One region of the Aeromonas rivipollensis genome, then DNA from elsewhere that is predicted to be linked to it. Evidence: predicted binding sites of a transcription regulator. Region 1 holds the regulator's gene; each other region holds the start of a gene.
The links. Region 1 encodes sigma-54, which starts transcription at its own class of promoters, with help from an activator protein. Its sites were predicted from a motif close to TGGCACNGTTTTNGCTT; they were not measured.
Positions count from the first base shown of each region.

Region 2: the regulator sigma-54 is predicted to act here: its motif matches at 5,707-5,723, upstream of WIR04_RS13385 (cytochrome ubiquinol oxidase subunit I).
Region 3: the regulator sigma-54 is predicted to act here: its motif matches at 2,356-2,372, upstream of flgF (flagellar basal-body rod protein FlgF).
Region 4: the regulator sigma-54 is predicted to act here: its motif matches at 2,088-2,104, upstream of flgA (flagellar basal body P-ring formation chaperone FlgA).

Region 1 covers NZ_CP149130.1:399,283-407,030, reverse strand. The annotation lists gene WIR04_RS01870 (DgaE family pyridoxal phosphate-dependent ammonia lyase) at 1-564, shown strand, start outside; gene dagF (2-dehydro-3-deoxy-phosphogluconate aldolase) at 673-1,413, shown strand; gene WIR04_RS01855 (BglG family transcription antiterminator) at 1,520-3,424, shown strand; gene npr (PTS phosphocarrier protein NPr) at 3,443-3,715, opposite strand; gene rapZ (RNase adapter RapZ) at 3,736-4,602, opposite strand; gene ptsN (PTS IIA-like nitrogen regulatory protein PtsN) at 4,643-5,089, opposite strand; gene hpf (ribosome hibernation promoting factor) at 5,092-5,379, opposite strand; gene WIR04_RS01830 (RNA polymerase factor sigma-54) at 5,400-6,839, opposite strand; gene lptB (LPS export ABC transporter ATP-binding protein) at 6,905-7,630, opposite strand; gene lptA (lipopolysaccharide transport periplasmic protein LptA) at 7,643-7,748, opposite strand, start outside.
Region 2 covers NZ_CP149130.1:2,979,572-2,987,319, forward strand. The annotation lists gene WIR04_RS13360 (putative quinol monooxygenase) at 1-280, shown strand, start outside; gene dkgB (2,5-didehydrogluconate reductase DkgB) at 370-1,173, shown strand; gene WIR04_RS13370 (MFS transporter) at 1,588-2,760, shown strand; gene cydX (cytochrome bd-I oxidase subunit CydX) at 2,825-2,938, opposite strand; gene cydB (cytochrome d ubiquinol oxidase subunit II) at 2,963-4,090, opposite strand; gene WIR04_RS13385 (cytochrome ubiquinol oxidase subunit I) at 4,090-5,661, opposite strand; gene WIR04_RS13390 (PLP-dependent aminotransferase family protein) at 5,782-7,200, shown strand; gene WIR04_RS13395 (GNAT family N-acetyltransferase) at 7,255-7,713, opposite strand.
Region 3 covers NZ_CP149130.1:1,598,535-1,606,282, forward strand. The annotation lists gene flgC (flagellar basal body rod protein FlgC) at 1-51, shown strand, start outside; gene WIR04_RS07330 (flagellar hook assembly protein FlgD) at 157-894, shown strand; gene flgE (flagellar hook protein FlgE) at 905-2,263, shown strand; gene flgF (flagellar basal-body rod protein FlgF) at 2,410-3,156, shown strand; gene flgG (flagellar basal-body rod protein FlgG) at 3,171-3,959, shown strand; gene flgH (flagellar basal body L-ring protein FlgH) at 3,986-4,657, shown strand; gene WIR04_RS07355 (flagellar basal body P-ring protein FlgI) at 4,719-5,816, shown strand; gene flgJ (flagellar assembly peptidoglycan hydrolase FlgJ) at 5,931-7,043, shown strand; gene WIR04_RS07365 (FlgK family flagellar hook-associated protein) at 7,047-7,748, shown strand, end outside.
Region 4 covers NZ_CP149130.1:1,590,270-1,598,017, reverse strand. The annotation lists gene flgB (flagellar basal body rod protein FlgB) at 1-250, opposite strand, end outside; gene WIR04_RS07315 (CheR family methyltransferase) at 312-1,136, opposite strand; gene WIR04_RS07310 (chemotaxis protein CheV) at 1,154-2,065, opposite strand; gene flgA (flagellar basal body P-ring formation chaperone FlgA) at 2,303-2,908, shown strand; gene flgM (flagellar biosynthesis anti-sigma factor FlgM) at 3,003-3,323, shown strand; gene WIR04_RS07295 (flagellar protein FlgN) at 3,320-3,736, shown strand; gene yfcE (phosphodiesterase) at 3,766-4,320, opposite strand; gene WIR04_RS07285 (peptide ABC transporter substrate-binding protein) at 4,331-5,968, opposite strand; gene WIR04_RS07280 (DMT family transporter) at 6,275-7,186, shown strand; gene rsuA (16S rRNA pseudouridine(516) synthase RsuA) at 7,367-7,748, opposite strand, start outside.

The DNA.
Region 1 (7,748 bases):
CCGCTCATCGTCGATGCGGCGGCGGAAGAGGATCTGCGTCTCTATTACCAGCAAGGGGCGGATCTCGTCATCTACAGCGGCGCCAAGGCCATCGAGGGGCCCACCAGCGGCCTGGTGCTCGGCAAGCGCCAGTATGTGGAGTGGGTCAAGCAGCAGGCCAACGGCATAGGGCGCGCCATGAAGGTGGGCAAGGAGGGGATCCTCGGCCTGACCCACGCCATCGAGCGCTACCTGGAGAAAGAGCAGGAGAGCGGCGCCGCCATGGCCGCCAAGATGGCGTCCTTCATCGAGCGCCTCAACCAGCTGCCCGGCGTCACCGCCCGGGTGGTGTGGGACAGCGCCGGGCGCGACATCGCCCGCACCGACATCGCCTTCGACCACGCTCAGATCGGCATGACGACGGTGCAACTGGTGGCCCGCCTGCAGCAGGGCAATCCGGCCATCTACTGCCGCGGCTACAAGGCCAACGAGGGGCACATCGAGATCGACGTGCGCAGCGTCACCATCCCCCAGCTCGACCAGATCCATGCCGCCATTGCCAACCTCGTTCAGGAGAACAACTGATGTCTCTTACCCCTAATTACTACCGCGATCGTGTCTGCCTCAATGTACTAGCGGGATCCCGGCAGCATGCCGTCGTCCAAGACCATATCTAATTAAGGAGGATCGCTGATGTCCCTTGTTCCCAACTACTACCGTGATCGTGTCTGTCTCAACGTGCTGGCAGGGTCCAGACAGAATGCCGTCGACATCTATGAGGCGGCCGAGGGCCATGTACTGGTCGGCGTGCTCTCCAAGAACTACCCGGATGTGCCCTCCGCCGTCGCCGACATGCGGGAGTATGCCAAGCTTATCGACAACGCCCTCTCCATCGGTCTGGGGGCGGGGGATCCCCGCCAGTCCGCCATGGTGGCCGAGCTGGCTCGCCAGCTGCAGCCCCAGCACGTCAACCAGGTATTCACCGGAGTGGGCCCCAGCCGGGCGCTGCTGGGTCAGCCTCACAGCCTGGTCAACGGCCTCGTCTCCCCCACCGGCACCCCCGGCATGGTGAAGATCTCCACCGGCCCCCTCAGTGCCCAGCAGCCGGATGGGATTGTGCCCATCGATACCGCCATCGCCCTGCTGAAGGACATGGGCGGCAGCTCGGTCAAGTTCTTCCCCATGGGAGGCCTGGCCTGCCGCGACGAGTATCAGGCGGTGGCCGAGGCCTGCGCCCGTCACGGCTTCTGGCTGGAACCCACCGGCGGCATCGATCTCGACAACTTCGAGGAGATAGTCCGCATCGCGCTGGAGGCCGGGGTCGAGAAGGTGATCCCCCACATCTACAGTTCCATCATCGACAGCGAGAGCGGCCAGACCCGCCCCGAGGATGTGCGCACCCTGCTCGCCACGGTCAAAACGCTGCTGGCATAACGGCACCCGCAGGCACCGGTCCGATCACTGGCCGGTGTCTGGCTTGTTGATGATCACCTTGTTAACATCGACCCTTTATTTCGCAACAGGAGTCTTGCCTCACCCCATGATCAAGCTGCCCCACCCCAGGCTCCATCAACTGCTGACCCAGCTCCATGCCGAGCCGCTGCCCCAGGAGGAGCTGGCCCGTCGCCTCAATGTCTCCACCCGCACGGTGCGCACCGACGTGGCGACCCTCAACGAGTTGATCGCCACCCAGGGCGCCCACCTGATCCACCAGCGCGGCACCGGCTATCAACTCAAGATTTACAATCAGGGGCTTTTTGATGCGCTGCTGGCGGCACAGGAGCAGGAGAGCAGCCTGCCGCGCACCAGTCGCGAGCGGGTGCTGCATCTGCAGATCCTGCTGCTGACGGCGGAGCAGGGGATCAAGCTCGACGAGCTGGCAGATACCTGGTATCTGAGCCGGGCGGCCCTGCAGGGAGACATGGCACAGGTGAGGGAGCGGCTCGCCCACTTCGGGCTCACCATAGAGAGCAAGCCACGGCTGGGCATGCGTATCCAGGGGAGCGAGACGGCGATCCGTGCCTGCCTGACCCAGCTGCTGTGCCAGGAGCTGCTGAACAACCACCCGTTGCAGAGCCTGCTGCCCACCCTCTGCCCCAGCAAGACCCTGGAGGTCGTGGGCAACCACATTCACGATCAGCTCGGCCGCCATCAGCTGCGCCTCGCCGACGAGAGCCTGCAACAGCTCGCCATCTACTGCGCCGTCGCCCTGCTGCGTCAGGCGGCAGGCCACGAGCTGCGCCAGTTCGCCAGCGACGACATCACCCAGACCCTGGCCGCGGTGGCCCGCGACATCTATGCCGAGCTGCCGACCCTGACCCCGCCAGGGGAGGAGGAGATCGCCTGCCTCGCCATCCAGATCCAGGCCAGGCTCACTGCCGATACCCCCCAGCTCAGCCCGGCCATGGCCGCCGAGAGCGAGCAACTGGTGGAGCATCTGCTGACCTACATCCACCAGCACTACCCCTACGATCTGCGCGCCGACCCGCAGTTGCGGGCCGACCTGCAGACCCACATTGGCGCCATGCTGCTGCGGGTCAAATACCAGATAGGCAGCCACAACCCGCTGGCGGACCACATCAAGCAGTACTACCCCCTCGCCTACGACATCACCCTGGCTGCCATCTCGGAGTGGATAAGGCAGACCCCCTACCGGCTGACCCATCACGAGATCGGCTATCTGGTGATCCACATCGGGGTCGGGCTGGAACGCCACTATGACATCGGCTACAGCCGTCGCCCCCAGGCCATGCTCCTGTGCGATGCGGGCAACGCCACCTTCCGGGTACTGGAGGCACGCATCCGGCGGGAATACCCCCAGCTGCAGCTGACCAGCCTGGAGTCGGTGCGGGATTACGAGGGGCTGGCGCACATCGAGCAGGACTTTGTCATCAGCACCCTCAAGGTGAGCGAGAAGAACGCCCCCGTGGTACAGGTCACCCCCTTCCCGACCCAGTATCAGCTGGAGCAGCTCGGCAAGCTGGTGCTGATCGATCGCACCCGCCCCTACCTGCTGGACAAGTACTTCGATGCGGACCACTTCATGGTGGTCACAGAGCCGCTCAGCCAGGCGCAGCTGTTTGGCCGCATCTGTGACCAGCTGGAGTCCGAGCAGCTGGTGGAGCCGGGATTCAGGGGATCGTTGCAAGAGCGGGAGCGCATCGTCTCCACCCTGCTGGGAGAGGGCATAGCCCTGCCCCACTCCCTCGGCCTGCTGGCCCGCCGCACCCTGGTCTATACAGTGCTGGCCCCTCAGGGGATCGACTGGGGCAATGGCGAGACCGCCACCCTCATCTTCGTGCTCGCCATCAGCAAGGCGGACTACGAGGAGGCGATGGGGCTCTACGATCTGTTTCTGGCGCTGATGAACGAAAAAGCCAGCAGGAATCTGCTGGCTTGTCGGGATTTTTGCGGCTTCAAGGCGCTGGCGCGCGCCGGATCATGACGGCAAGGGAGGCGCTGCTCACTCCTCGTTGAAGCCCGAGGTGAACAGCGCCACCACGGCGGCCAGGGCTTCCACTTCTTCGGGGCCCTCGACCTGCACCTCCACCTGCTTGCCCTGAGCGGAGTCCAGCATCAGCAGGCCGATCACGCTGTCCGCATCGGCTTCGATGCCGTCCTCGTTGCGCAGCAGCACATGGGCATCGAACCCCTGCACCAGCTCAAACAGCATCATGGCAGGTCTGGCATGGATTCCCAGCTTGTTTTTGACTTCTACCGAGGCGGAAACTGTCATCTGAACATCCTGTGGGTCTGTCAGGCTTGGGGGGAGCGCTTGTCCAGCGTGCGGTGACGGATCTGCACGTTCTTGCCAAGCAGTCGGAAGGTGCTGGCCAGCCGCTCGGCGATGAACACCGAACGATGCTGTCCGCCGGTACAACCTATGCCGACGGTCACATAGCTGCGATTGTTGCGCTCCAGGTGAGGCAACCAGGTCACCAGCATGTTCTCTATCTGCTGGATGAACAGCATCACGTCCGCCTGGGCCGAGAGGTAGTTGGCCACTGGCTCATCCTGACCGGTAAAGGGCTTGAGCTCCGGGATCCAGTGGGGGTTGGGCAGGAAACGGGCATCGAACACGAAGTCCGCATCCTTGGGGATGCCGTATTTGAAGCCGAACGACTCGAACACCAGCACCAGCTCGTTCTCTTTCTTGCCGAGCACCCGGGTCTTGATGAGCTCGCTGAGGTCGTGAATGCTGAGGTTGGTGGTATCGATGCGCAGATCGGCGGTCGAGGAGAGGGGCGCCAGCAGGTGAGTCTCTTCCCGAATCGCCTCATCCAGCGACAGCTGTTTGCGAGACAGGGGGTGCAGCCGGCGGCTCTCGCCATAGCGCTTGAGCAGGGTCCCGTTGTCCGCATCGAAGAAGAAGCTGGAGAACTCCACCCGCCCCTCGTTGCGCACCTGGGTCAGCAGGTTGTCCAGCTTGTCTGGCTGGGTCGGCAGGTTGCGCACGTCTATGCTGACCGCCAGCTTGTCATACTGGCTCTCCACCGAGACGATCAGCTGGGGCAGCAGGTTGACCGGCAGGTTATCCACGCAGTAGTAACCCAGATCCTCCAGCACCCTCAGGGCCACCGTCTTACCGGAGCCCGAACGACCGCTTACCACTATTAACTGCATCTTGTCCCCTCACGCCAACGTGGCTTCGTCAGACCCGGCATCAGGCCGAGGTCATGATCTGATAGAGTTCTTCGTCGCTGGTCGCCTGGCGCAACTGGCGGCAGACGGCCTTGTCACCCAGCTTGGATGCCATCAGGGAAAGGGTCTTGAGATGCTGCTTGCACTCGCTTTCCGGCACCAGCAATGCAAAGAGCAGGTCAACCGGTTGATTGTCGATAGAGTCGAAAGGGATGGGTTCGGAGAAGGTCATCAGCACGGCCGTCGGCGCAAAGGCGTCGTCGATCCGGCCATGGGGAATGGCGATACCGGCACCGATCCCGGTACTGCCCATCTTTTCCCGCGCCAGCAGGCTTTCAAACAGTACCTGGCGGGAGGCACCGAGGCGCTCTGCGGCCAGCTCACTGATGATCTCGAGGGCGCGTTTCTTGCTGGTACAAGGGACCGCACTCTTGGTGCAGTCCCGACTCAGTATGTGTTCAAGTTGCATAGTTATTTTTGATTTAACTTATCTTTGTGCTTGATGATCTGCCGATCCAGTTTATCCAGCAGGGTATCAATCGCCGCATACATGTCGGCATGCTGCGAATTGGCGAACACCTCTCCCCCGCTGACGTGCAGCTTGGCTTCGGCGATCTGGTTCAGTTTTTCGACGCTCAACACCACATGTACGTTGTTGATATGGTCAAAGTGACGCTCGAGTTTGGCAAATTTGTTATTCACATAATCACGCAGAGCTTCGGTAATCTCGACATGGTGTCCGGTCAGGTTAATTTGCATAACGTCTTCCTTTTGTTTGCCTAAACCAGGCGTTTGCGCTGATTGGATGGCGGGATCAACAAGGATTCACGGTACTTTGCGATCGTGCGTCTCGCCACCATAATACCCTGTTCGGCCAGCAAATCCGCGATCTTGCTATCACTAAGCGGTTTGGCCGGGTTTTCGGCCGTCACCAGCTTCTTGATCAGGGCGCGAATTGCGGTCGATGAGCACTCTCCTCCTCCCTCCGTGTTGACATGACTGGAGAAAAAAAACTTCAGTTCAAAGATGCCACGGGGCGTATGCATGTACTTCTGGGTCGTCACCCGTGAAATCGTCGACTCGTGCATCTCCACCGCCTCGGCGATGTCGTTGAGTACCATGGGTTTCATGGCCTCTTCCCCGTATTCGAAGAAGCCCTGCTGTTGCTCGACGATGCAGCTGGCCACCTTGAGCAGGGTGTCATTGCGACTCTCCAGGCTCTTGATGAACCACTTGGCTTCCTGCAAATGGGAGCGAATGAACTGGGTATCAGTGCTGCTGCGGGCATTGCGTGCCATGGCCGCATAGGCCTCGTTGACACGGATGCGCGGCGCCGAATCCGGGTTGAGCTCAACCACCCACTTTGCCCCCTTCTTGACCACTGAGACGTCCGGGATCACGTATTGCGATTCACTCTGGATGATGCCATTGCCAGGTCTCGGCTCCAGCTGCTGGATGAGATCCAGCACCTCCTTGAGGTCGCTCTCCTTGAGCCGGGTCTTTCGCGCCAGAGTGCGGTAGTCACGGTTGCCGAGCAGGTCCATGTGGTCGCGAATCACCTCCCTTGCCTCATTGAGCCAGGGCAGATCCGGCGAGTACTGGCCAAGCTGGATCAGCAGACACTCCTGCACCGAACGCGCGGCAATGCCAACCGGATCGAAATGCTGCACCCGCTTGAGCACGGCTTCCACTTCATCCAGTTCAACTTCTACCTCTTCACTGCTGACTGCAGCCTGAATATCTTCGAGAGAGGCGGTCAGGTAGCCGGACTCATCGATGGCATCGATGATGGCGAGGGCGATGGCGGCATCCAGATCGCTGAACGGCGTCAGTCGCATCTGCCACAGCAGATAGTCCTGCAGGTTCTCGGTGGTTTCTCCCTGATAGACGCTGTCTTCCCCGTCATGGATGGGGCCGGCGCTCTGGGCCGTACCGGCGGAGTAGACCTCATCCCAGGTGGTGTCGACAGGCAGCTCATCCGGCATCTTGTCCTGCGCCATGGCGTCGCTGGAGTCGAGTTGACTGGCGTCCTGGGGCTCTATCGGGCTGGTTTCCTGCGCTTCATTCTCCTCCTGCTCCAGCAAGGGGTTATTATCGAGCGCTTGCTGAATTTCCTGCTGGAGTTCCAGGGTGGAGAGCTGGAGCAGACGAATCGCTTGTTGTAATTGTGGCGTCATGGTCAGTGACTGACCGAGACGCAACTGTAATGTCGGCTTCATCTACGTCGGGATATCCTTATGTTCAGCGAGGCAGTCACCTAACAAAAATGAGGGGTGCCCCCTTACTATAGACTGAATTGATCGCCCAAATAGACGCGCTTGACCTGCTCATCGGCGAGGATCTCGGCCGGCGCCCCCTCGGCAATCATCTTGCCGTGGCTGACGATATAGGCCTTCTCGCACACATCCAGCGTCTCTCTGACGTTGTGATCCGTGATCAGCACACCCAGCCCTCTTTCCTTCAGATGCTGGATGATCTTCTTGATGTCTATGACCGAAATAGGATCAACACCTGCAAAGGGTTCATCCAACAGGATGAATCGCGGCTCTGCCGCCAGCGCACGGGCAATCTCGACCCGCCGCCGCTCCCCGCCAGACAGGCTCTGACCCAGGCTGTCGCGAATATGGGTGATGTTGAACTCTTCCAGCAACTGCTCGACCTTATCCTCACGCTCCTCGCGGCTCAACCCCTTGCGGGTCTGCATGACCCCCATCAGGTTGTCGAACACCGACAGGCGCCGGAAGATGGAGGCCTCCTGGGGAAGGTAGCCGATGCCATTGCGGGCGCGGATATGCATGGGCTGCAGGCTGATGTCCTGCTCATCTATGGTGATGAGGCCCGCATCCCGCTGCACCAGGCCCACGATCATGTAGAAGGAGGTGGTCTTGCCGGCACCATTCGGGCCGAGCAGCCCCACTATCTGGCCGGTGCCCACTTCCAGGCTCACGTCGCTGACCACCATGCGGCGCTTGTAGCTCTTCTGCAAACCCGTTGCTTTTAACACTGCCATGGCTTCTGTTTCCTACTTCTTCTGATCGGCGGGTTTGTCGAAGTTTTCTACCTGATCCGGCAGGAACACCGTCTTGACCCGCTGGGTGGGCCCCTTGCTCTCGGCGATCATCTTCTGT
Region 2 (7,748 bases), 2.0 Mb from region 1:
CCTGATCGTGATTGCCGAGCTCGAGGCCAAACCTGAATTCGCCGCCGAGTGTCGGGCCGCCCTGACGCCGCTCGTCAACGCCAGCCGGCAAGAGCCCGGGTGCCTTGGCTACCGGCTGCACCAGAGCCTGGAGAGCCCCCACGGCTGGATGATCCACGAGGAGTGGGAGAGCGAGGCAGCCCTCAGCGCCCACCAGCAAGAACCCCATTTTCTCGCCTTCGTGGCCAACACCCTGGGCTGGTTTGCCAGCACCAGCGTTCGCCGCTATCAACTAGCCTGAATCCAGTTGCGGCCTCTCCCCTGCCCGCCCTGGATGCGAAGATGGGCCGACACAATATTGAGCGTAGAAACAATAATTTGAGGAATATGATGATGAAGATGCCCAACCTGGGTCTTGGTACCTTCCGCCTGAAAGATCAGCCCCTGCGCGACTCCCTGCTGCAGGGTCTGGAACTCGGCTATCGCCACATAGATACCGCCCAGATCTATGACAACGAGGCCGACGTGGGCCGCTTGATGAGCGAAAGTGGCGTCCCCCGCCAGGATATCTACCTGACCACCAAGGTGTGGACCAGCGAATTTGGCCCGGGCAAGGTGATCCCGAGCCTGGAGCTGAGCCTGGAGAAACTGGGCACCGACTATCTGGATCTGGCGCTCATTCACTGGCCCTCCCCCAAGGATGCGGTGCCGATGGCGGTCTATCTGGAGCAGCTGGCCGAGGCCAAAGCCCGGGGCCTGACCCGGGAGATCGGGGTCTCCAACTTCACGGTCGCCCAGCTTAAAGAAGCCATCGCTATCCTGGGGCCGGGTGCCATCGCCCACCAGCAGGTGGAGATCCATCCCCTGCTGCAAAACCGCAAGGTGGTGGAGTTCTGCCAGGATCAGGGCATCGCCATCACCGCCTATATGCCGCTTGCCTATGGCAAGGTGCTGAGCGAAACACTGCTGATGGAGATCGGCAAGCGCCACGGCGTCTCGGCGGCCCAGGTGTCCCTGGCCTGGCTGCTGGCCCAGAACATGGCGGTTATCCCGAGCTCCACCAAGCGGGAGAACCTGGCCGCCAACCTGGCCGCCCTCAAGGTGCAACTCAGCCCCGAGGAGATGGCACAGATTGCCACCCTGGAGCGGGGTGAGCGCTGCGCCAACCCGGACTTCGCCCCGAATTGGGATTGAGCCCCCTCATCCCCAGCCCTTCTCCCGCCAGGGGAGAAGGGAGCACAGATAACCCGACACCATCGGCGAGAACCCCAGCGGGAGGCATCATGCCTCCCGCTTTTTTGTCTCCAGTATCGCTCCAGCCGCCCGCGCCGCTGACCCCCACCTCTGCAACCCGCCCTTGCCCCTTTCCTCTTTGTTCCTAGCTCGGTCTGTACGCCTTGCTTCTACGCGCTTTGCCTCTGCACTCAACTCGCGCTGTACGGCCCGCTCTTGTCTGCGCAGCCTCAGCCACTCCCACTGCCCCATTCCACGGCTCCATTGCTGCTGATTTGGCAAAAGTAATTTGACGTTGCCGTCATTTTTGCCAACAAAGCTCATCGGCATACTGGCGCCATTCTCCCGTCGGGAGCCACCATCCAAGGAGTTTGTATGCCACTGGCGTTATTTGCCCTCACCCTGAGTGCCTTTGCGATCGGCACCACCGAATTTGTGATCGTGGGGCTCATTCCCACCATAGCCGAGCAGCTTCAGGTCTCGCTCCCCTCGGCGGGCCTGCTGGTCAGCCTCTACGCCCTGGGTGTGGCCATCGGCGCCCCCGTACTGACGGCGCTCACCGGCAAGCTGCCGCGCAAGTGGCTGCTGGTAGGGTTGATGGCGCTCTTCACCGCCGGCAACCTGCTGGCCTGGCAGGCACCGGGCTACGAGAGCCTGATCGTCGCCCGCATCCTCACCGGCCTGGCCCACGGGGTCTTCTTCTCGGTGGGCTCGACCATCGCCACGGGTCTGGTGGCCAAAGAGAAGGCGGCGAGCGCCATCGCCATCATGTTCAGCGGCCTCACAGTCGCCCTGGTGACAGGCGTGCCGCTCGGCACCTGGATTGGTCAGCAGTTCGGCTGGCGCGAGACCTTCCTGGTGGTGAGCCTGCTCGGGATCATCGCCATGTTGGGCAGCCTGCTGCTGATCCCAAGCAACCTGCCAAAAGGCACGGCCTCCAGTATTCGTGGACAGCTCTCGGTGCTGACCCACAAGCCCTTGCTGATGGTCTACGCCAAGACGGCCCTGGGTTACGGCGGCGCCTTCACCGCCTTTACCTTCCTCGCCCCCATCTTGCAACAGGTGAGCGGCTTCGGTGCCAATGCGGTGAGCCTGATCCTGCTGGTGTACGGGGTCTCGGTGGCCGTCGGCAATATCTGGGGCGGCAAGCTGGCGGACAAGATGGGCCCGCTGCCCGCCCTGAAGCTGATGTTTGGCGGTCTGGCACTCATCCTGCTGATGCTCACCTTCACCGCGCCCCATCCGGTGCTGGCGGTGCTCACCGTGCTGGTGTGGGGCGCCTTTGCGTTTGGCAACGTGCCGGGACTGCAGGTGCTGGTGGTGAAACAGGCCGAGCGCCATACCCCGAACGCCGTGGACGTGGCCTCCGGCCTCAACATCGCCGCCTTTAACGTCGGCATCGCCTTGGGCTCTGTCGTTGGCGGTTTTGTGGTGGAGCACCTGGGGTTGATGCACACCCCCTGGATCGGGGCCCTCATAGTGCTGCTGGCCTATGGCCTCACCCATGCAAGCGAGAAGCGCGAAGCCAGACTGGCCCTGGCAATCTAATCCGCCGCGCAAAAAAACAAAAAGGCCGACACCTGGTGTCGGCCTTTCTCGTTTTCAGGGGGGATCAAGGTTCCTTGAGATCCTCATCCGCGGCCCAGCGCGCCTCCAGCCAGAGCAGATTGACCAGGCCGCACAGCAGCGCAAACCCCAGCCCCAGTATCCAGGTGAAATACCACATATCGAAGACTCCTCAATTCCGGTGTTAGTAGAGGCTATGGCCCTGCTCGCGCACCTGCTCGGTACTCATCTTGCCCCGCGCCACCCAGTAGACCCAGAGGGTGTAGCCAATGTTGATGGGCATCAGCACCGCGACTATGCCCAGCATGATGAAGAGGGTGCCCTCGCTGGAGGTGCCGTCCCACAGGGTCAGGCTGCTCGACGGATCCAGGGACGAGGGCAGCACGAACGGGAACAGGGCGATGGCGATGGTCAGCATCATGGCGGCGCAGGCACCACCGCTGGCAAGGATAGCCAGCCGCGCCCGGCCAAGGGCGCTTGCCAGCGTGCTCAAGAGCGGCAGCAAGAGGCCGAGGGCCGGCACCGCCCAGAGCACTGGGTGCGCCACGAAGTTGCCAAGCCAGCCATCCGGCGCCGTCGTCACCTCTTTCATCAGGGGCGTCAGGGCGCTGTTGAGATCGCCAATCTCGGCTATCCGGTAACCACGCATCTGGCTGAGCCAGAGGCCGCCGAGGGCAAACAGAGCACTCGCCAGGGGCCCGAGCCAGAGGCTGTGGCGGGCGCAGCGTTGTGCTATCACCCCTTGGGTCTTGCACTGCAGGAAGCTGCTGCCGTGCAACATCAGCAGGGCCAGCGCCGTGCCCATGCAGGTGAAGAGCAGCGGCCAGTTGAAATCGAAGGCGCCATAGTGGATGCGAAGGGCCGAGTCGAAACGAAACGGCAAGCCTTGCAGCAGGAAGCCGAGGGTAGCGCCAAACACCAGGGTCGGCAGCAGGGCCCCCATCACCAGGGCCCTGTCCCACCAGCGGCGCCACGCAGGGTCCGGCAGCTTGCTGCGATAGTCAAAACCGACCGGACGCAGGAAGAGGCCGAACAGCAGGAACATGAAAGGCACATAGAGCGCCGAGAAGGAGGCGGCATAGACCAGGGGCCAGGCGGCGAACAGGGTGCCGGCACCGGCGATGAGCCACACCTGGTTACCCTCCCACACGGGCCCCACGCTGTTGAGCAGCACCCGCCGCTCCTCGTCATTCTTGGCCACCACGGGCAACAGCATGCCGACCCCGAGATCGAAGCCGTCCATCACCACGAAGCCGATGAGCAGGAACAGCACCAGCCCCCACCAGACGAGTTTCAGGGTTTCGTAATCCATCAGACAGGACTCCCGTTTTTCAACACTTCACCTTGATAACGACCCGTCTGCAGGCTGGCGGGCCCTTTGCGGATCACGTGACGCAACAAGAACAGCTCCACCACCAGCAACGTGCTGTAGATGAGGAAGATGGAGATGAGGCTGAACCAGAGTTGGCCCGGTTGCAGCAAGGAGACCGACGCCGACACCGGCAGCACGTCGCTGATGGTCCAGGGCTGGCGGCCGAACTCGGCCACGAACCAGCCCGCCTCTATGGCAATCCAGGGCAGCGGTATGCTCCAGAACAGGGCTTTGAGCAGTCGGGTCGATTGCACCAGCCGGCCCCGGCACAGTTGCAGGAAGGCGGCACCAAAGAGCAGCAGCAACACCACCCCTATGCCCACCATCAGCCTGAAGCTCCAGAACAGCGGCGCCACCTGGGGGATGGAGTCGTCCACCGCCTTAGCAATGGCCGCCTCGTCCGCCTTGCCAATCGCCTTGGCGTAGGGGGTGAGCAAGAGGCCGTAGCCGAGATCGGCGCGGTGGCGCTCGAAGGTGGCACGAGCCTCGGCATTGCTACCATCCGCTCGCAGGGCTTCCAGGGCGTCGTGGGCCAACATGCCGCTGCGAATGCGCACCTCGTGCTCGGCCTTGAGATCTTTAAGGCCTGTCACCTGCTCATCCAGGGAGCGGGTGGCGATGATGCCCATCAGATAGGGGATCTTGACCGCGGCGTGGGTAGTCTCGGCGCGCTGATCCGGCAGGCCGAACAGGGTGAAGGAGGCCGGCGCTGGCTCGGTATGCCACTCCGCCTCGATGGCGGCGAGCTTGACCTTCTGCACCTCGCCGGTGCGATAGCCCGACTCGTCACCCAGTACGATGACCGAGAGGATGGCGGCGAGACCAAAGCCCGAGGCGATGGCGAAGGATCGCAGGGCGAAGCGCACCTCCATGCGGCGCAGCAGATACCAGCTGCTCACCCCCATTACGAACAGGGAGGCGGCCACATAACCCGCCGCCACTGTGTGGACGAACTTGACCTGGGCAACCGGGTTGAAGATCACCGCCGCCACGTCCACCAGCTCCATGCGCATCGTCATGGGGTTGAACTCGGCGCCGACCGGGTTCTGCATCCAGCCGTTGGCGATGAGGATCCAGAGGGCGGAGAGGTTGGAGCCGAGCGCCACCAACGCCGTCACCAGCAGGTGCTGGCCCCGGGAGAGCTTGTCCCAGCCGAAGAAGAAGAGGCCGACCAGGGTGGATTCCAGGAAGAAGGCCATCAGCCCCTCCACCGCCAGCGGAGTGCCGAAGATGTCGCCGACATAGTGGGAGTAGTAGGCCCAGTTGGTCCCGAACTGGAACTCCAGGGTGATCCCCGTAGTGACCCCCATGACGAAGTTGATGCCAAACAGCTTGCCCCAGAAGCGGGTGATGTCCTTGTAGATCACCTTGCCGGTCATCACGTAGGCGGATTCGGCGATCACCAGGATCCAGGACAGCCCCAGGGTGAGGGGCACAAACAGAAAGTGGAACATCGCCGTCGCGCCGAACTGTATTCGGGAGAGGCTGACCACATCATCCAGGCTTATCATGCATGACTCTCTATGTTGCATTTAACAGACAGGTTTTCGCCTGTTAAGTACAACACGTGCCATGACACCTATAACAGATGCAGTTATAGTGAAATTCACCTATAACAGTTAGGACGCACCATGTCCCGTTACGGTCAGCTGGCTGCCTTGTTGCAGCAGCAGATAGAGAGCGGCCTCTGGCAGCCGGGGGAGCGCATCCCCTCCATCCGCCAGAGCTGCAAGACCCATGACCTCAGCCCCATGACGGTGCTGCAGGCCTACCAGTTGCTCGAGAGCCGCGGCCTCATCCTGGCCAGGCCTCAGTCCGGCTACTACGTCAAGGCCGCCACCTCCCCGCTGCAGGCGAGCGCGGCCCAGCAGGCCCACTACAGCGGCTCGGTGGACATCAACGATCTGGTGTTCGAGGTGTTGCAGGCGAGCAAGTCCCGGGAGCTGGTGCCGCTGGGGCTCGCGGTGGCGGATCCCGCCCTCTTCCCCCATCCCCAGCTCGGCCGGGCACTGGCGAGCTGCATGCGCCGCCTCGACCCCTTCAGCACTGTGGCAGATCTCCCCCCAGGCAACGAGGCGCTGCGCCGCGCCATCGCCCAGCGTTACGCCAGCGACGGCCTGGCGGTGGACCCCCAGGAGATCATCATCACCACCGGCGCCATGGAGGCCCTCTCCCTCAGCCTGCAGGTGCTGACCGAACCCGGGGACTGGGTGGTGGTGGAGTCCCCCACCTTCTACGGCGCCCTGCAGGCCATAGAGCGCTTGCAGCTCAAGGTGGTGGAAATACCGGTGATCCCCGGGGTGGGCATCGATCTTGCCCTGCTCACCGAGGCCCTGGCCCAGCGTCCCATCAAGGCGTGCTGGCTGATGGGCAACGTCCAGCACCCCCTCGGCCACACCATGCCGGATGGCCACAAGCAGGGGCTGATGGCGCTGCTCAACGCCCATGAGGTGCCCCTGGTGGAGGACGACGTCTACGCCGAACTCTACTTTGGCCGCGAGCGGCCAAGACCCATCAAGTATTGGGATGCCCGGGGCGACAGCCTGCTGTGCGGCTCCTGGACCAAGTGTCTGGCGCCGGGCTTTCGGGTCGGCTGGGTAGTGGCGGGACCCCATGCCGAGCGCATCCAGCGGCTGCAACTGATGTCGACCCTCTCCACCAATGTGCCGAGCCAGCTGGCACTCGCCGACATGCTGCGCCAGGGCGGGGTGGATGCCCACTTTCGCCGCCTGCGCCACACCCTGGCCCAGCGCCAGCAACAGATGCGGGCGGCCCTGCTGCGCCTCTTCCAGGACGAGGTGCGCATCTCGACCCCGAATGGCGGCTACTTCCTCTGGCTGACATTCGACGAGCGCCTCGACAGCCGGGCACTCTATGCCCAGGCGCTGGCCAGCGGTTTCTCACTGGCCCCCGGGGCCCTGTTCTCGAGCCAGGGCCAGCACAACCACTGCCTGCGCCTCAACAGCGCCCATCCCTGGAGCCCGGCGCTGGAGGCCACCCTCACCCGGCTGGCGGCCCTGGTCCACCAGCAGCTCGTGCCCCATCAATAGACCACCAACGACAAGGCCCCATGACGGGGCCTTGTTTATTCACCGGACATCGGGCTATCTGGCGTACGTTTCAGACTGCCGGGTAAAGCCAAGGGATTCGTAAAGCGACCTGGCCCTGTCATTGAATGACATGACTTCCAGCTTGAGCTGGCTGGCATCATGGGCCTTGGCCCAGCCATCACAATGGGCGATCAGCGCCTTGCCGATGCCACGGGATCTGTGGTGCTCATCCACTACCACTGTCGTGATGCGGCAGACGGGCAGCTTGGTAAGAAACGGAATGCTGTCATTGATGTCGAGCCGGGCGCTCAAGAAACCCACCACCAATCCCTCCACCAGGGCGACACAAAACAGCCGCCCCTCCCGTTGGATGGCGTCCAGCAGAAATGCCCGCTGCTGTGAAGAGGGAGGGCAGAACACTTCGGGAGCCTGCTCGAAGTGGATCTGCCCTATCTGCCGATCCAGTTCGACGATGGCGTCGAGATCCAGCTCGGTTGCCTTGCGTATTTCCAATGGGTGCTCCTTGCCTGTGGCTGATGACCTCACCC
Region 3 (7,748 bases), 1.2 Mb from region 1:
GATGCGGCGAAGAAGATGCTGCAGCAGACGCTCGGCCTCGGCAAGTCCTGATAGAGGTGAACCCAGATGACAGCGATCAGTGACGGCCTGCATGGCCGCGACCATGGGTTCGACCTGTACGGCGCCCGGCAAACCCGGACAGAGGGGGAATCATAAGTGGCAGATACCTATGACAGCCTGCTGGGGGTCAACCGGACGTCGTCCGCCCAGACCAATACCACCAACACCCCGACCCAGAAGAAGGAGCTGGATCAGGAGTCCTTCCTGAAGCTGTTGACCATGCAGCTCTCCTACCAGGATCCGTTCAAGCCGGTGGACAACGCCCAGATGCTCTCCCAGATGACCTCGATGTCGACGTCCCAGGGGATCAGCAGCCTCTCCACCCAGATGGAGAGCCTCAACAGCCTGATGACCTCCAGCCAGGCGCTGCAGGCCTCGGCCCTGGTGGGCCAGAATGTGCTCATTCCCTCTAACACCGGCTATCTGGAGAAGGGGAGCACCCTCTCCGGCGTCATCGCCACCGGGGACGGTGGCAGCAACGTCAAGGTGACGGTGAAGGACGAAAGCGGTCAGGTGATCAAGGAGTTCTCCATCGAAGGGGCTCAGAAGGGGAACGTGGCCTTCGAGTGGGATGGCAAGGACAAGTCGGGCAATGCCGTCAAGAGCGGGAAGTATTCGATAGAGGCGCACGCCACCGTCAATGGCAAGTCCGAGAGCGTGCCGGCCCTGACCTATGCCAAGGTGGAGAGCGTCACTCTGGGTACCAGCACCAACCCCAGCACCCTCAAGCTCAAGGGACTGGGTGGCATCTATCTGACCGATGTATTGGAAATTGGCGGGACGACCGGCAAGTCGACTACGACGCCGACCCCGACCCCTAACGCAGTGATCTAAGGAGAAAGACATGTCATTCAACAATGCCCTCAGCGGCATCAATGCGGCTCAAAAAGACCTGAACGTCACCGCGAACAACATTGCCAACGTCAATACCACCGGCTTCAAGGAGTCCCGCGCCGAGTTCGCCGACGTCTACGCCAATTCCATCTTCGTCAACGCCAAGACCCAGGTCGGCAACGGGGTGGCGACGGGAGCGGTGGCGCAGCAGTTCCATCAGGGGGCGCTGCAATTCACCAACAACGCGCTGGATCTCGCCATCCAGGGCAACGGCTTCTTCGTGACTTCCGATGGCCTGACCAACCTGGATCGCAGCTACACCCGCTCCGGCGCCTTCAAGCTCAACGAAAGCAGCTACATGGTCAGCAACTCCGGCGGGTACCTGCAGGGGTACGAGATCAACGCCGACGGCACCCCCAAGGCGGTGAGCATCAACGCGACCAAGCCCATCCAGATCCCGGACAGGGCCGGTGAGCCGGTCCAGACTTCCAAGATAGAGGCCAGCTTCAACCTGCCGTCCACCGCCTCGCCGCTGGCGGCGGGCAATGGCGCCGCCGATGCCTCCAAGTTCGACCCCAAGGATTCGAGCACCTACTCCTCCTCTACTTCCGTCGTGGTCTACGACTCCCTGGGGGAGCCGCACACCATTACCCAGTACTTCGTCAAAGAGGCGGATCCTGCGAACCTGACCCAGCCTGCTAGCCCGACGGCCTGGCGCATGTACATGTATGAAGGGGACAAGCCCATCGACGTCGTGGGCGGTGCTGCCACTACCATGGCCACCGGCGTCAGCCAGGCGCCCCTGAGTGCTCGCGTCACCTTCGATGCCTCCGGCAAGATGCAGACCCCCACCACGCCGGCCATCATCAAGACCGAGCCGCTGGGCACTCCGGGCGCCGGCGTCATCACCAATGGCGCCGATGGCACCCAGGATATAGAGCTGAAACTCGGCACCGTGACCCAGTACGCCTCGCCGTTCGAGGTCAACAAATTGACCCAGGATGGCTCCACCGTCGGCCGGTTGACCAAGGTCGAGATCGGGGCGGACGGTATCGTCTCGGCGACCTACAGCAATGCCACCACCGTCAAGGTGGCCATGGTGGCCATGGCCAAGTTCGCCAACTCCCAGGGGCTGACCCAGGTGGGGGACACCTCCTGGCGCCAGTCCCTGCTCTCCGGTGATGCCCTGCCGGGCACCCCGAACTCCGGCACCTTCGGCTCCATCAAGTCGTCGGCCCTGGAGCAGTCCAACGTGGATCTGACCACTGAGCTGGTGGACCTCATCACCGCCCAGCGCAACTTCCAGGCGAACTCCCGTTCGCTGGAAGTGAACAGCTCACTGCAGCAGAACATACTGCAGATCCGCTAAGGTTTTTCGCGGTGACAAGGGGCGCTCATGCGCCCCTTGTCGTTTCCGATGCGGTGCTTTTTCCTCCTTTGTTTTGCTCTTCCCACTCCTCTTGGCACTCAATTTGCAGTTCTCCTGCGAGAGTCATCTGTTTGACGGAGGATCCCATGGATCACCTGCTTTATATCGCCATGTCCGGGGCCAAGGAGAACATGAACAGCCTGGCTGTGCGTGGCAACAACCTGGCCAATGCCAACACCATCGGCTTCAAGTCTGACTTCGAGCAGGCACGCAGCATGCAGGCGTTTGGCGAAGGGCTGCCGTCCCGGGTGTTTGCCATGACGGAGCGGCCGGGTCAGAACCTGCAGCACGGCCTGCTGCAGACCACGGGGCGGGATCTTGACGTCGCCGTTGACGGCCCGGGCTGGATTGCAGTGCAGGATCCCAATGGGGCAGAGGCCTATACCCGCATGGGTAACCTGCAGCTCAATGCCACCGGCAATCTGCAGACCTCCACCGGGCTCAACGTGGTGGATGACGCGGGCCAGCCCATAGTGCTGCCGCTGCCCATGGAGAAGATCGAAATCAACCGGGATGGCACCATCAGCGGCCGCCCCGAGGGGGCCGCCGCCAACCTGCCGGAGGATTTCCAGCGCATCAAGCTGGTCAATCCCCCGAGCGATGCGGTGGAGAAGGGCCAGGATGGCCTGTTTCGCCGCAAGGATGGTCAGAAGGAAGCCGCCTCTGCCGAGGTCGGCCTGCTGGCTGGCGCCCTCGAGGGGAGCAACGTCAACGTGGTCGACGAGATGACCAACCTTATTCGCTTGCAACGTCAGTTCGAAACTCAGGTCAAGATCATGAAGACCGCCGAGGAGAATGACGAGGCCCAAACCCAGCTGCTGCGTATCAGCTAATCAAGGAGTATTAAATGAATCCTGCACTCTGGATCAGCAAGACCGGCCTCGATGCCCAGCAGACCAACATTTCGGTCACCTCGAACAACCTGGCGAACGCCAGCACTGTGGGCTACAAGAAGGCCCGCGCCATCTTCGAGGATCTGCTCTATCAGAACATCAACCAGCCTGGTGGTCGCTCTTCGGCGGATACCGAGCTGCCCTCCGGCCTGATGCTGGGGGCGGGGGCCAAGGTGGTCGCCACCCAGAAAAACCACAGCCAGGGCAATGTCCAGACCACGGACAACTCCCTGGATCTGATGATAAGTGGCCGCGGCTACTTCGAGATCCAGCTGCCGGACGGCAGCGCGGCCTACACCCGCAACGGCCAGTTCACCCTCAATGACGAGGGCACCATAGTGACGCCGGGCAACGGCTACCCGCTGCAGCCGGAGATCCAGATCCCCGAGAACGCCCAGAGCGTGACGGTGGGGGAGGATGGCCAGGTGTCGGTGCAGCTCAAGGGGGATGGTCAGTCCCAGGTGGTGGGCCAGATCAACACCACCGACTTCGTCAACCCGACCGGCCTGCAACCCATGGGGGAGAACTTGTTCCTCGAGACCCAGTCGAGCGGTGCCCCCATCCAGGGCACGGCCGGTGCGGACGGGCTGGGGGTGATCAAGCAGGGGATGCTGGAGACCTCCAACGTCAACGTGACCGAGGAGCTGGTGAACCTGATCCAGGCCCAGCGGGTCTATGAGATGAACTCCAAGGTCATCTCGGCAGTAGACTCGATGATGTCCTTCCTGACCCAGCGCACCTAATCCTGAAACATAAGCGGAGGCCCATGATGAAAGCCCTATGGATGCTGGGCCTGCTGACACTGGCAGGCTGTACCAGCACCCCCAATACCGCCAGACCCGACGACCCCGAATTCGCCCCCGTGTATGGCGAGTCGGAGCCGGTGTCGGTGCGCCCCACCGGGGCCATCTTCCAGCCCGAGCAGGTCAACGGCATCTACTCGGACATCAAGGCTCATAGAGTGGGTGACATCATCACCATCGAGCTGGCGGAATCGACCTCGGCGTCGAAGAAGGCCAATACCCAGAGCGGCAAGGACAACAAGATGGAGCTGGAGCCCGTCACTCTGGGCGGGGTGCCGGTCACTGCTGGCGCCTATGATCTGTCGGCTTCCATCGGCCAGAGCAGTGCGTTCAAGGGCCAGGCCAAGGCGGATCAGAGCAACAGCCTGCAGGGCAACATCTCGGTCAGCGTGGTCAAGGTATTGCCGAACGGCAACCTGCTGGTGCGCGGCGAGAAGTGGATCATGCTCAACAACGGCAACGAATACATCCGCATCACCGGCCTGGTGCGCCCGGAGGACGTGAGTTCGGAGAACAGCGTCTCGTCCCAGCGGGTCGCCAACGCGCGCATCCATTACGGCGGCACCGGCGATCTGGCCAACACCCAGGAACAGGGGTGGCTGACCAGCTTCTTCAACGGTCCCTGGTGGCCCATTTAATACTCGGGACCCGGGTCGTCAGTGGCGACCCGGGGCCGGAATGGTTTAGTTAGGAGATGTCATGAACCGACTCCGTTTGCTCGGCCTGCTGTGCTGTATCTTGCCGCTCGGGCTGGCGCACGCCTCCCGCATCAAGGATCTCAGCTCGGTGGAAGGGGTGCGCAGCAACCAGTTGATCGGCTACGGTCTGGTGGTGGGCCTGCCCGGCACGGGCGAGAAGAACAACGCCTTCACCGAGCAGACCTTCAGGACCATGCTCAACAACTTCGGCATCAAGGTGCCGGACAACATCAAGCCCAAGATCAAGGACGTAGCGCCGGTCGCCATCCACGCCGATCTGCCCCCCTTCTCCAAGCCGGGCCAGACCATAGACGTCACCGTCTCCGCCATCGGCGAGGCGAAGAGCCTGCGGGGCGGCACCCTGCTCCAGACCTTCCTCAAGGGATTGGACGGCCGCGTCTATGCGGTGGCCCAGGGCAGTCTGGTGGTCGGTGGTCTCGGGGCCGAGGGGGCGGATGGCTCCAAGGTGGTGGTCAATACCCCGACAGTGGGGCGCATCGCCAACGGGGCGACAGTGGAGCGTGAAGTGCCGAATTCCTTCTCCCAGGGGGACACCATCACCTTCAACCTGAACCGGCCCGACTTCACCACAGCCCGCCGGGTAGCCGACGTGGTCAACGATCTGGTGGGCCCCAACACCGCCCAGGCGCTGGACGCCACCTCCATCAAGGTGTTTGCCCCGCGGGATCCGAGCCAGCGGGTCGCCTACCTCGCGACCATCGAAAACCTGGAAGTGGATCCGGCCACCGAGTCCGCCAAGATCATCGTCAACTCGCGCACCGGCACCATCGTCATCGGCAGCGAGGTCAAGTTGCGGCCCGCCGCCATCAGCCATGGGGGCCTGACGGTCACCATCGCCGAGAACCAGCAGGTCTCCCAGCCCAATCCGCTGGCGGGGGGGCAGACCGCGGTCACCAACAACTCCACCATCAACGTGCAGCAGGATCCGGGGCGCATGTTCAAGCTCGACACGGGGGCGACCCTGGACGACCTGGTGCGGGCGGTGAATCAGGTGGGGATAGCCCCGGGGGATCTGATGGCGATCCTGGAGGCCCTGCAGCAGGCGGGCGCCATTCAGGGACAGCTGGTCATCTTGTAACAGGCTGTCCTGGCGCGTTCTGGGCTGGCGCAGCAGCCAGCCCAGAGAGCCAATAGGTAATACAGTCATTTCTTGAGCGGCAAGAGGTTGCCACGGGCGGCAAAGAGGAAGGTTATGGCAGAGTTCGACACCCAGAGTGGTATCAATCTTGGCATGGTGCAGGACGTTCAGAACCTGGACAAGCTGCGCCAGATGAGCCACAGCAAGGAAGGGAAGCAAGAGGCATTGATGGCGGCGGCCCGCCAGTTCGAGTCCATCTTCACCCAGACCCTGTTCAAGGGGATGCGCCAGGCCAACTCGGTGCTGACCCAGGACAACCCTATGAACAGCAGCTACACCCAGTTCTACGAGGGGATGCTGGATGAGCAGCGGGTCTCCGATATGTCGAGCAAGGGGGGGCTTGGCATCGCCGAGATGGTGGCCAAGCAGTTCTCTCCCGAGAAGACCTTCACCCATAACGACGGCCGGGTTCTCAAGCTGCCCCAGCGCACCGAGCGGGTCTACAAACCCTATGAAGCCCCCAGTGCCTCCAACGATCTGATCGCGGCCTCCAAAGTTGGCAAAGATTTTGCTGATAACGAAATGAAGAGCGAGATGAAGGGTGAGCTGGCTGGGGCCGAGTCTCCGTTGCACCTGCCCAGGCGCCCCCATCGCACCGTGCCTCCCATGGGCAGCAGCCCGCGGGCCTCGGCCCTGGATGAGAGCGCCAAGGTGTTCGACAGTCCGGAGGAGTTCGTCGAGCGCCTGATGCCGCTGGCCAAGAAGGCGGCGGACAAGCTGGGACTGAGTCCGGCGGTGCTGGTGGCCCAGGCCGCCCTTGAGAGCGGCTGGGGCAAGCGGGTGATCAAGGATGGGGAAGGGCAGATGAGCCACAACCTGTTCGGCATCAAGGCCGATCCCCGCTGGGAAGGGCCCAAGGCCGTGGTGAGCACCCTGGAGTACGAGCAAGGGGTGGCGTCGCGCCAGAAGGCCGCGTTCCGCTCCTACGAGTCGTTTGAAGAGAGCTTCAACGACTATGTGGACTTCCTGACCTCGGGGACCCGCTACAAGGGGGCGCTGGCCAAGGTGGACAGCCCGGATGGCTACTTCGAGGCGCTGCAGCAGGCCGGTTATGCCACCGATCCTCAATACGCCAGGAAACTTAAACAAGTGTTGCGCAGTGATGCCATCGCCGGCTACTCGATGCCCGGCAACGCTGCGACCAGGAACACAGAGATGGAGCTGTAAGCTATGGCAAGCGATCTGCTTGGAATCGGGACTTCGGGTGTATTGGCCCAGCAGCGACTGCTGCAGACCACCAGTAACAACATAGTGAACGTCAACAGCCAGGGCTATGTACGTGAACGCACCCTGATCTACACCAATTCCGTCGGATTGGGCACGGGCGACATGGTGAGCGAACGGGTCATCAACGCCTATGCCCAGGCTGAGGTGCGCCGCGATACCTCCGCCTACCATGCCGCAGGCTCGCGCTACGATCAGCTGTTCCAGCTCGACAGCCTGCTGGGGGACGCCAGCAACAGCGTCGGCACCACCATCACCTCCTATTTCAAGGCCTTCCACACCGCCAACGAATCGCCGGCGGAAGTGGGGGGGCGCAAGACCACCCTGAGCGAGCTCAGCGGCATGGTTGATCGCTTCCACACCCTCTCCGCCCAGCTCGACAAGCAGAGCGACACCATCAACTCCACCATAGGGGACGAGACGGACAGGGTGAACAGCCTGCTCAACAGCATCAACGATCTGAACCAGGCCATAGTCCGGACCCAAGGCTCGCCGGAGGAGAACCTGATGCTGTTCGACCAGCGTGACGAGGCGATCCGCCAGCTCTCCGAGAAGATGGAAGTCCGCACCGTGACCCAGCCCAACGGCAGCATGCTGGTCAACATGAGCACGGGGCACTCCCTGGTGCTGGACGGCGGCGTGGCCCAG
Region 4 (7,748 bases), 1.2 Mb from region 1:
GGGGGTTGCGATACTGGGTCGACCCGGGGGCATCCATCTGCAAGGCGAAATGCTTCTCGCTGGTGGTGGACAGCCCGAACCCTTGCTGGCTCTGGGCATCCTGCAACGCCTGGGAGAAGTTGATGTCCCGGGCCTTGAAGCCCGGCGTATCCGCGTTGGCGATGTTGCTCGATAACACCTCCGCACGCTTGGCGCGAACGCTCAGCGTGTACTGGTGAACACCGAATGCCTTGTCGAATGAAATTGCCATAGCGCACCTCCTGCTTCACGAATGTTTAGCAAGAGGTGTGCCAAAGAGGGACGAGGGGGAGTTATTTGACCTTGTAGACGATGCCGGGGTTGCAGCGGATCATCTCGAACTTGTCGGTGAGGCCCGCCAGGGACTCCGAGGCCCCCAGCATCAGATAGCCGCCCGGATTGAGGCTGCTGGCGAACTGGTTGAGGATCTTGGACTTCACCTCTGGCGCAAAGTAGATGAGCACGTTGCGGCAGAAGATGATGTCAAACTTGCCGAGCAGGCTGTAGCTCTCCAGCAGATTCAGGGGCCGGAAGCTGGTCAATTTTCTGACACGCTCCGATACCCGCATCTTGTTGTCGCCGCAGGGCTCAAAGAACAGCCGCTTGCGCTCGGGTGACAGGCCGCGAGCCAGTGCCAGGCTGTCATAGACCCCTTCCTTGCACTGGTTGAGCATGGTGCTGGAGATGTCGGTCCCCACTATCTGCACCCCGCCCGGCAAGGTGCCTGGGCGTTTGACCTGCTGCTCCAGCGCCGTCATGGCGATGGAGTAAGGCTCCTGCCCGGAGGAGGAGGCCGCAGACCAGATCTTGATGGGACGACCACTCTTGCCGAGCTCGGGGAAGATCTTGTCACTCAGCAGCTGGAACGGGTAGGTATCGCGAAACCACAGGGTTTCATTGGTGGTCATGGCATCGACCACGGCCATCTTGAGCTCCCGTTCACGCACGTTCATCGCCCGGGTCACCAGTTCAGACAGACTCTCGATACCAAACTGAGTCATCAAGGGCGACAGACGGCTCTTGACCAGATACTGTTTGTTGTCACCCAGCACTATGCCGCTCTGCTGCGCCAGAAAATTGCTGAATTGCCTGTATAAGTCGTCCGAAAGTGTCTTCATGCAGTTGTTCTTCTTTATTAGAGAGCGCCTTGTACGGCCTTGGCCAATTCATCAGGCTGGAATTTGGCAATGAAGTTGTTCGCACCAACTTTCTGCACCATGGCCTGATTGAACACCCCACTGAGGGATGTGTGCAGGATAACATGCAAATCCTTGAGGTTGGGATTGTTGCGGATCTCGGCGGTGAAGGTGTAGCCATCCATCTCCGGCATCTCGATGTCGGAGATGACCAGGGCAATCTGATCGAGGATGGGGCCCTGCTTGGCCATCTCCAGCAGCATGTTGAGGGCCTCCCGTCCATCCTTGGCCAGCACGCACTGCACTCCTATGGCCTCCAGCGCCCGCTGTACCTGCTTGCGCGCCACCGAAGAGTCGTCGGCGACCAGCACAGGACGGCCATGGGGATTGCGCTCCACGCTTGCTTCCACCAGCTCGGCACTCACCTCGGTGGAGACCGGCGAGATCTCGTTGAGAATGCGCTCCACATCCAGGATCTCCACCAGCTCGCCATCCACCTCGGTCACCGCCGTCATGTAGTTGATGCGACCGGCGCCCTTGGGGGGCGGCAGTATGGACTCCCAGTTCATGTTGATGATGCGCTCGACCGAATGGACCAGGAACCCCTGAACGGATCTGTTGTACTCGGAGATGATGATGAAGCACTTGGAGATGTCCTGGATGGGGCGCTTGCCCATCGCCATGCTGAGATCGATCACCGAGATGGTCTGGCCGCGAATGTGCGCCACACCGCGAATGCAGGAGTTGAGCTTGGGCATGACGGTCAAGGGAGGGCACTGCAGCACCTCACGTACCTTGAATACGTTGATGCCAAATCTTTGACGTCCGTTGAGACGAAACAGCAGCAGCTCCAACCGGTTTTGTCCCACCAGCTGGGTCCGTTGGTTGACCGAGTCCAGAATACTCGCCATAAACACTCCCTAAAAAAACGCTTGGCACTGATCGTGCATGTTGTGTGTGCATGCACATTGGCTTGCATCAGACTATCGATGTCTCGACAACCGAAATCTGCAGCAAGCATAGTTAACTGCGATGGTGTTCGTGAACAACTTATCGACCGGTAAGCAAAAATGATTAATAGACTTTTCCTCATCTTACTGCCGTTTTGCAGCCTCTCTCACGCCATGGCATCCGAGGTGACCGACTATCTGCAGGAGCAGGCACAGACATTCGTCCTCGACCAGTTGGATGTCCCCCTCGACGCCCAGGCCGAGGTGACCGCCGGTACCATAGATGAGCGCCTCCCCCTGAACCACTGCGAAGAGGGGCTGACTATCTCCCTCCCGGCCAAGATGGAGATCCGCCGCAACACCACCGTCTACCTCAAGTGCGAGGGAGAGAAACCCTGGGATCTCTACCTCCCGGTGCGGGTCAGCATCCAGAAACCCTATGTCACAGTCGCGGTCCCCGTGGCCAAGGGGGACATACTGAGCGAATCCATGCTGACCCTGGCCTACCAGGATCAGACCCTGATCCGCGGTGACTATCTCACCGACCCGGCCTCCCTCATCGGGGTGCGCAGCAAGCGTGAACTCAAGCCGGGCCAGCCAATCAGGCTCACCCAGGTCTGCGTGGTCTGCAAGGGGGACCAGGTCACCCTGAGTGCGGAAAACAGCAGCATGCAGATCAAAACCATGGCCCGAGCCTTGCAAGATGGCAGCTTCGGAGACATGATCAGGCTCGTCAACATTCGTTCGGGCAGAGCGGTGCAGGGCCAGGTGAGTGCCGTCGGCTCTGTGGTGGTCACATTCTGACTGCTTTATTAATGCAGCAATTTTTTTCTAAAGTTCTGACCGCCGTCACCGATAAACAGGTAAGCGAACAGCAAAGCAGACGAAGGTAAACCGTATGGCTATCAACAATATCAACAACTTGGCAAACAGCCGGTTGCAAAACAGTGGGACCAGTCAGGGTGTAGCCACCAAGTCCGCGACCTCTGCCGAGAGCAATCGCGCGGCGACCGTCAAGACCGACTCTGTCTCCTTGACCAGTGAGGCGCAGCAATTGCAACAGATGCAGAAGACCCTCAACACCGCCTCTACCGGTAACGAGAGCCGCGTCGAGAGCCTGAAGAAGGCCGTGGCCAGTGGGGAATACAAGGTCAACAGCGAAGCAGTGGCCAGGAAGATGTTCAGCTTCGAAGCGGATCTGGACAAACGGCTGGGATGATGGAACTGCCTTCGCTGCTGCACGCCCAGGACGACAACCTCTCCCAGATGCAAGGTTTGCTGGCAGAGGAGTTTGACCTGCTCAAGGCACACCGGGCTCTGGCCTTGCCAGCGCTGGCCGAGCGCAAGCAGCAACTGCTTGAGGCCATCGAGACCCTTGACAAGACATTGGCCGAGCTGCCTGACCTGCAGCAACAACTCGGCGCCTTCCCGATCCAGTTGCAGGCCCTGCAAGCCAAGCTGGAAGCCTGTCAGGAGCAGAACAACCTCAACGGTCGGTTGCTCGAGCTCAGCATCATCTCCAATCGCCGCCTGGCGAGTTTTCTCAGCAAGTTGCGAGACAGCAACTCCCTGACCTATGACGCCAAGGGCAACACCCGCTCGGGCACCCGCTCCCTGGGGATCAAGGCCTAATTCTCTCTCCTTCCCTTGATGCCCTGCTGTCAGAGCACCAGTTCCATCATCCTTGCCCCGTCGCGGCAGGCATGAATGCTCATGACGCCATCCTCATACCGGCCATAGCTGGCCGCCCATTCTCCCCTCGGAAAACAGATGGATCCCGGGTTCACCAGCACCAGTACCCCTTCTTGCCGCTCTTCTCGTCGTAATATGGGCAGGTGGGTATGGCCGCTGATGAAGAGGCTGCCCGCCGGCAGGGGCACCGCCTCGGGCTCATAGAGATGACCATGGCTGACGAACCAGCGCCGCCCGTCCACCAGCAACTGGTTGTAGGGTGCCGTGATGGGGAAGTGCAGCAGCATCTGATCCACTTCAGAATCGCAGTTGCCCCGCACCGCCATGATCCGGGGGGCCAGCTGGTTGAGCCGCGCCGCCACGGCGGCAGGATCATAACCCGCCGGCACCGGATTGCGCGGGCCGTGATTGAGCAGGTCCCCCAGCAACAGATAGTGATCCGGCTGCCAGGGGGCAAGCTGCGCCAGCACCTGCTCCAGGGCAGGCAGGCTGCCGTGCAGGTCGGAAATGATGGCTATCTTCATCGCACACTCCTCATGGCTGGCTGAAGTAGAGATCCTTGGTGGCGATGGCCCCCTTCAGGTTGCTGCTCGGCAAGCCGCGCAGGGCGGGGTCCACCAGCCTCATCTGGTTGTAGTGATAGACGGGGATGACGGGCATCTCCTCCATCAGCAGCTGTTCGGCCTTGCGGTAGAGTCCGGTCCGGGCGGCACCATCCAGGGTATCCGCGGCCTGCTGCAACAGGCCATCAAAGGCCGGGTTGCAGTAGCCGCTCTCGTTCTGGGGATCCTGACAGCGGAAACTGCCCAGCATGGACGAGGGCTCGACATAGTCACCAAACAAGAAGGAGCGAGCCAACATGAAGTCGCCGCTGTCCTTGGCCACCTGATAGGCATTCCACTCCATGTTGTCGAGGCTGACCTCCACCCCCAGCGGCTTCCACATGGCCGCGACCGCCAGGGCCAGCTTCTTGTGGTTCTCCGAGGTGTTGTAGGTCAGGGTCAGCTTGAGGGGGTGGGCACTGTTGTAGCCCGCCTCCGTCAGCAGGGCGGCAGCCCTGGCCAGACGGGTCGGCATGTCCTCCAGGGCCAGCGCCGAACCCAGCTCTTCGTAATCCGGCATGCCGGGCAGCAGGGACCAGGCCGGCCGCTCCCCCTGACCGCTCACCTTCTCGGTCAGCAGGCGGCGATCTATGGCCATGGAGAGCGCCTGACGCACCCGCACATCCTGCAGCTCGGGGCGGCGCAGGTTGAAGGTATAGAGGTAGGTGCCCAGCAGCGGCAGGCCCCAGATCCGCTCCGGGGTCTCTTCCATGGTCTTCTGGTAATACTCCAGCGCGACCTTGTTGGTGAGCTGGATCTCCCCCGCCTCGTAGCGCAACCGCTCCGCGTGCTGGGAAGCCAGGGGCAGATAGGTCACCCGCTGGATCCGGGTGTGGGCATCATCCCAGTACTGGGGATTGCGCTCGGCTTCGATACGCTCGTTCGGCACCCAGTTCACCAGCCGGTAGGGGCCATTGCTGACCAGCTTGCCAGGCTGGGTCCACTGCTTGCCAAACTGGGTGATGGCCCGCTCGTTGACCGGCACGAAGGGGCGCTGGCTGATGAGCTGCAGAAAGTAGGGCACGGGCCGCTCCAGGGTTACCTTGAGGATCTGATCGCTCTCGGCCTCCACCCCCAGGGCATCGAGATCGAGGGCACCGGCATAGATGGACTGGGCGTTGTTGATGCCGGTTGCCAGCAAGAGACCGGCGGAGGGCGAGGCCTGTGCCGGGCTCAGCAGACGCCGCCAGGCGTAGACGAAATCCCGGGCGGTGAGCGGCTCGCCGTTGGACCACTTGAGCTGCGGACGCAGGAAGAAGCGCCACACCAGGCCATCCTCGCGCGTCTCCCAGCGCTGGGCCTGCGCCGGCACTATCCTGCCCTGCCCATCCTCGCTGACCAGCCCTTCGAACAAATCCACCAGCACCACCTCCCCCGGGAAACCGGAGCGGATCTGGGCAGGGTCGAGGGACTCGGGTTCGGCGCCGTTGCCCTTGACCAGGGTCTGCCTGTCAGAGAGCGCAGGCTGCTGCATCACTGTGGTCGCCTGCAACGGCGGTGCCAGCATCAGTCCGAGCAGCAAGGGAGAGAGCCAGCGACGGGCTGGCCGGGCGGCGAAACGGTAAAGCATGACATCAACCTCGTTCAATTCACTTTATTTCAAGAAGGGGGAAGGCCGGCGGCGCGCCTTAAAACGAATGCATGATGCCGCGCTTGTTATCCCCGAAGACGCCCCGTATTGTATCGGGCTTGCCCGGCAGATGGAGTCTTTCGGGCTATTTTTTTCAGGGGATTCTTCCCAAATATTGGCCATGGGTGCGCAGGATAGCCTGACGGCCCCCTCGACTCGCCTCGCCTCGCATGAAGGTCAGTCAGGCCGCCATGGCGCCCGATGCTGGCATCCGCCCGGCTGATTTTCACCGTTTCAGGGGTCTTTATGGGGTATGAGTGGCTGGCGCTGGCTGCCGCCAGTTTATGGGCAGTCGCAGCCCTGATTTCCGTCAAACCGGCACGCCATCTGGGGGCCTTTGCCTACAGCCGCTGGCGGATGTTTCTGGTCAGCCTGATGCTGGCCAGCGCCAGCCTGATCACGGGGGGCTGGCAGACACTCACCGAGAGCGCCCTGCCACTGCTGGCGTTGTCGGGGCTCATCGGCATCTTCGTCGGTGACACAGCCCTGTTCGCCTGCATGAACCGGCTGGGGCCCAGGCGCAGCGGCCTGCTGTTCTCCTGCCATGCGCTCTTCTCCGCCCTGCTCGGGCTCTGGCTGTTTGGGGAACAACTCGGTGGCTGGCGTCTGGTGGGGGCCTTGCTGGTGCTGGCCGGGGTCATGCTCGCCATTCTGTTCGGCCGCCGTGGCAACCCGCAGCAGGTCCAACAGCACAACGAGTGGGAGCAGGTGCGAGGCCACCTCGCCGTCGGCATCGCGCTCGGCCTGACCGCGGCCCTGTGTCAGAGCCTGGGGGCCATCATCGCCAAGCCGGTGATGATGGCTGGCAACGTGGACGCGGTGAGCGCCTCCGGCATCCGCATGGGGAGCGCCCTGCTGGCGCACTGTGCCTTGCGGGTGCTGCGGGTGCCGCTGGCCATGCCGCACAACCCCATCAACCGCCAGGTGCTCGGCATGATAGGCATCAACGGTTTCCTGGCGATGGCGCTGGGGATGACGCTCATCCTGGTCGCCCTGCGCCAGGGGGACGTGGGCATGGTGGCCATCCTCTCCTCCACCACCCCGGTCATACTGCTGCCCCTGCTGTGGTGGCACTCAGGGATGCGCCCTGCCCTGCCCGCCTGGGCCGGCGCCCTGCTGGCCACTCTGGGCACCGCCTTGGTGTTGGGAGCGGGGTAAGTCGGGGTTGATGTTGGGCTTCGCTCAGCACCAACCTACGCCCAATCCTCCGGAGCGTCCGAACAGGCTTCGCTATTCGAACCTACAAAATTCAATTGGTTCTGTCGATTCGATTAGTCGCGTCGCGGGGGAATCGGACACGGTAACATCATTGCGAACGTTCGCCGTCGGATGGCGTGATTAGAACCGGGCAACTTCCTCGGCAGTCAGCTCCCGGTATTCCCCCGGTGCCAGCTCGTCGTCCAGACAGAGCGCCCCGATCCGCTCACGATGCAGCCCTGTCACCTTGTTGCCGATGGCGGCAAACATCCGCTTCACCTGGTGGTACTTGCCCTCGTGAATGGTCAGCCTGGCCTCGCACTCCCCCAGGATCTCCAGCTGGGCGGGACGGGTCTTGTCGGTCTCGTTGCGCAGGTAGACGCCGTCTTCAAACAGCGAGATGGCCTCTTCGCTCACGGGGTCGGCCAGCCAGACGTGATAGGTCTTGGCACACTCGTGGCGCGGCGAGGTGATGCGGTGGGACCACTTGCCATCGTCGGTGATCAGCACCAGGCCTGTGGTA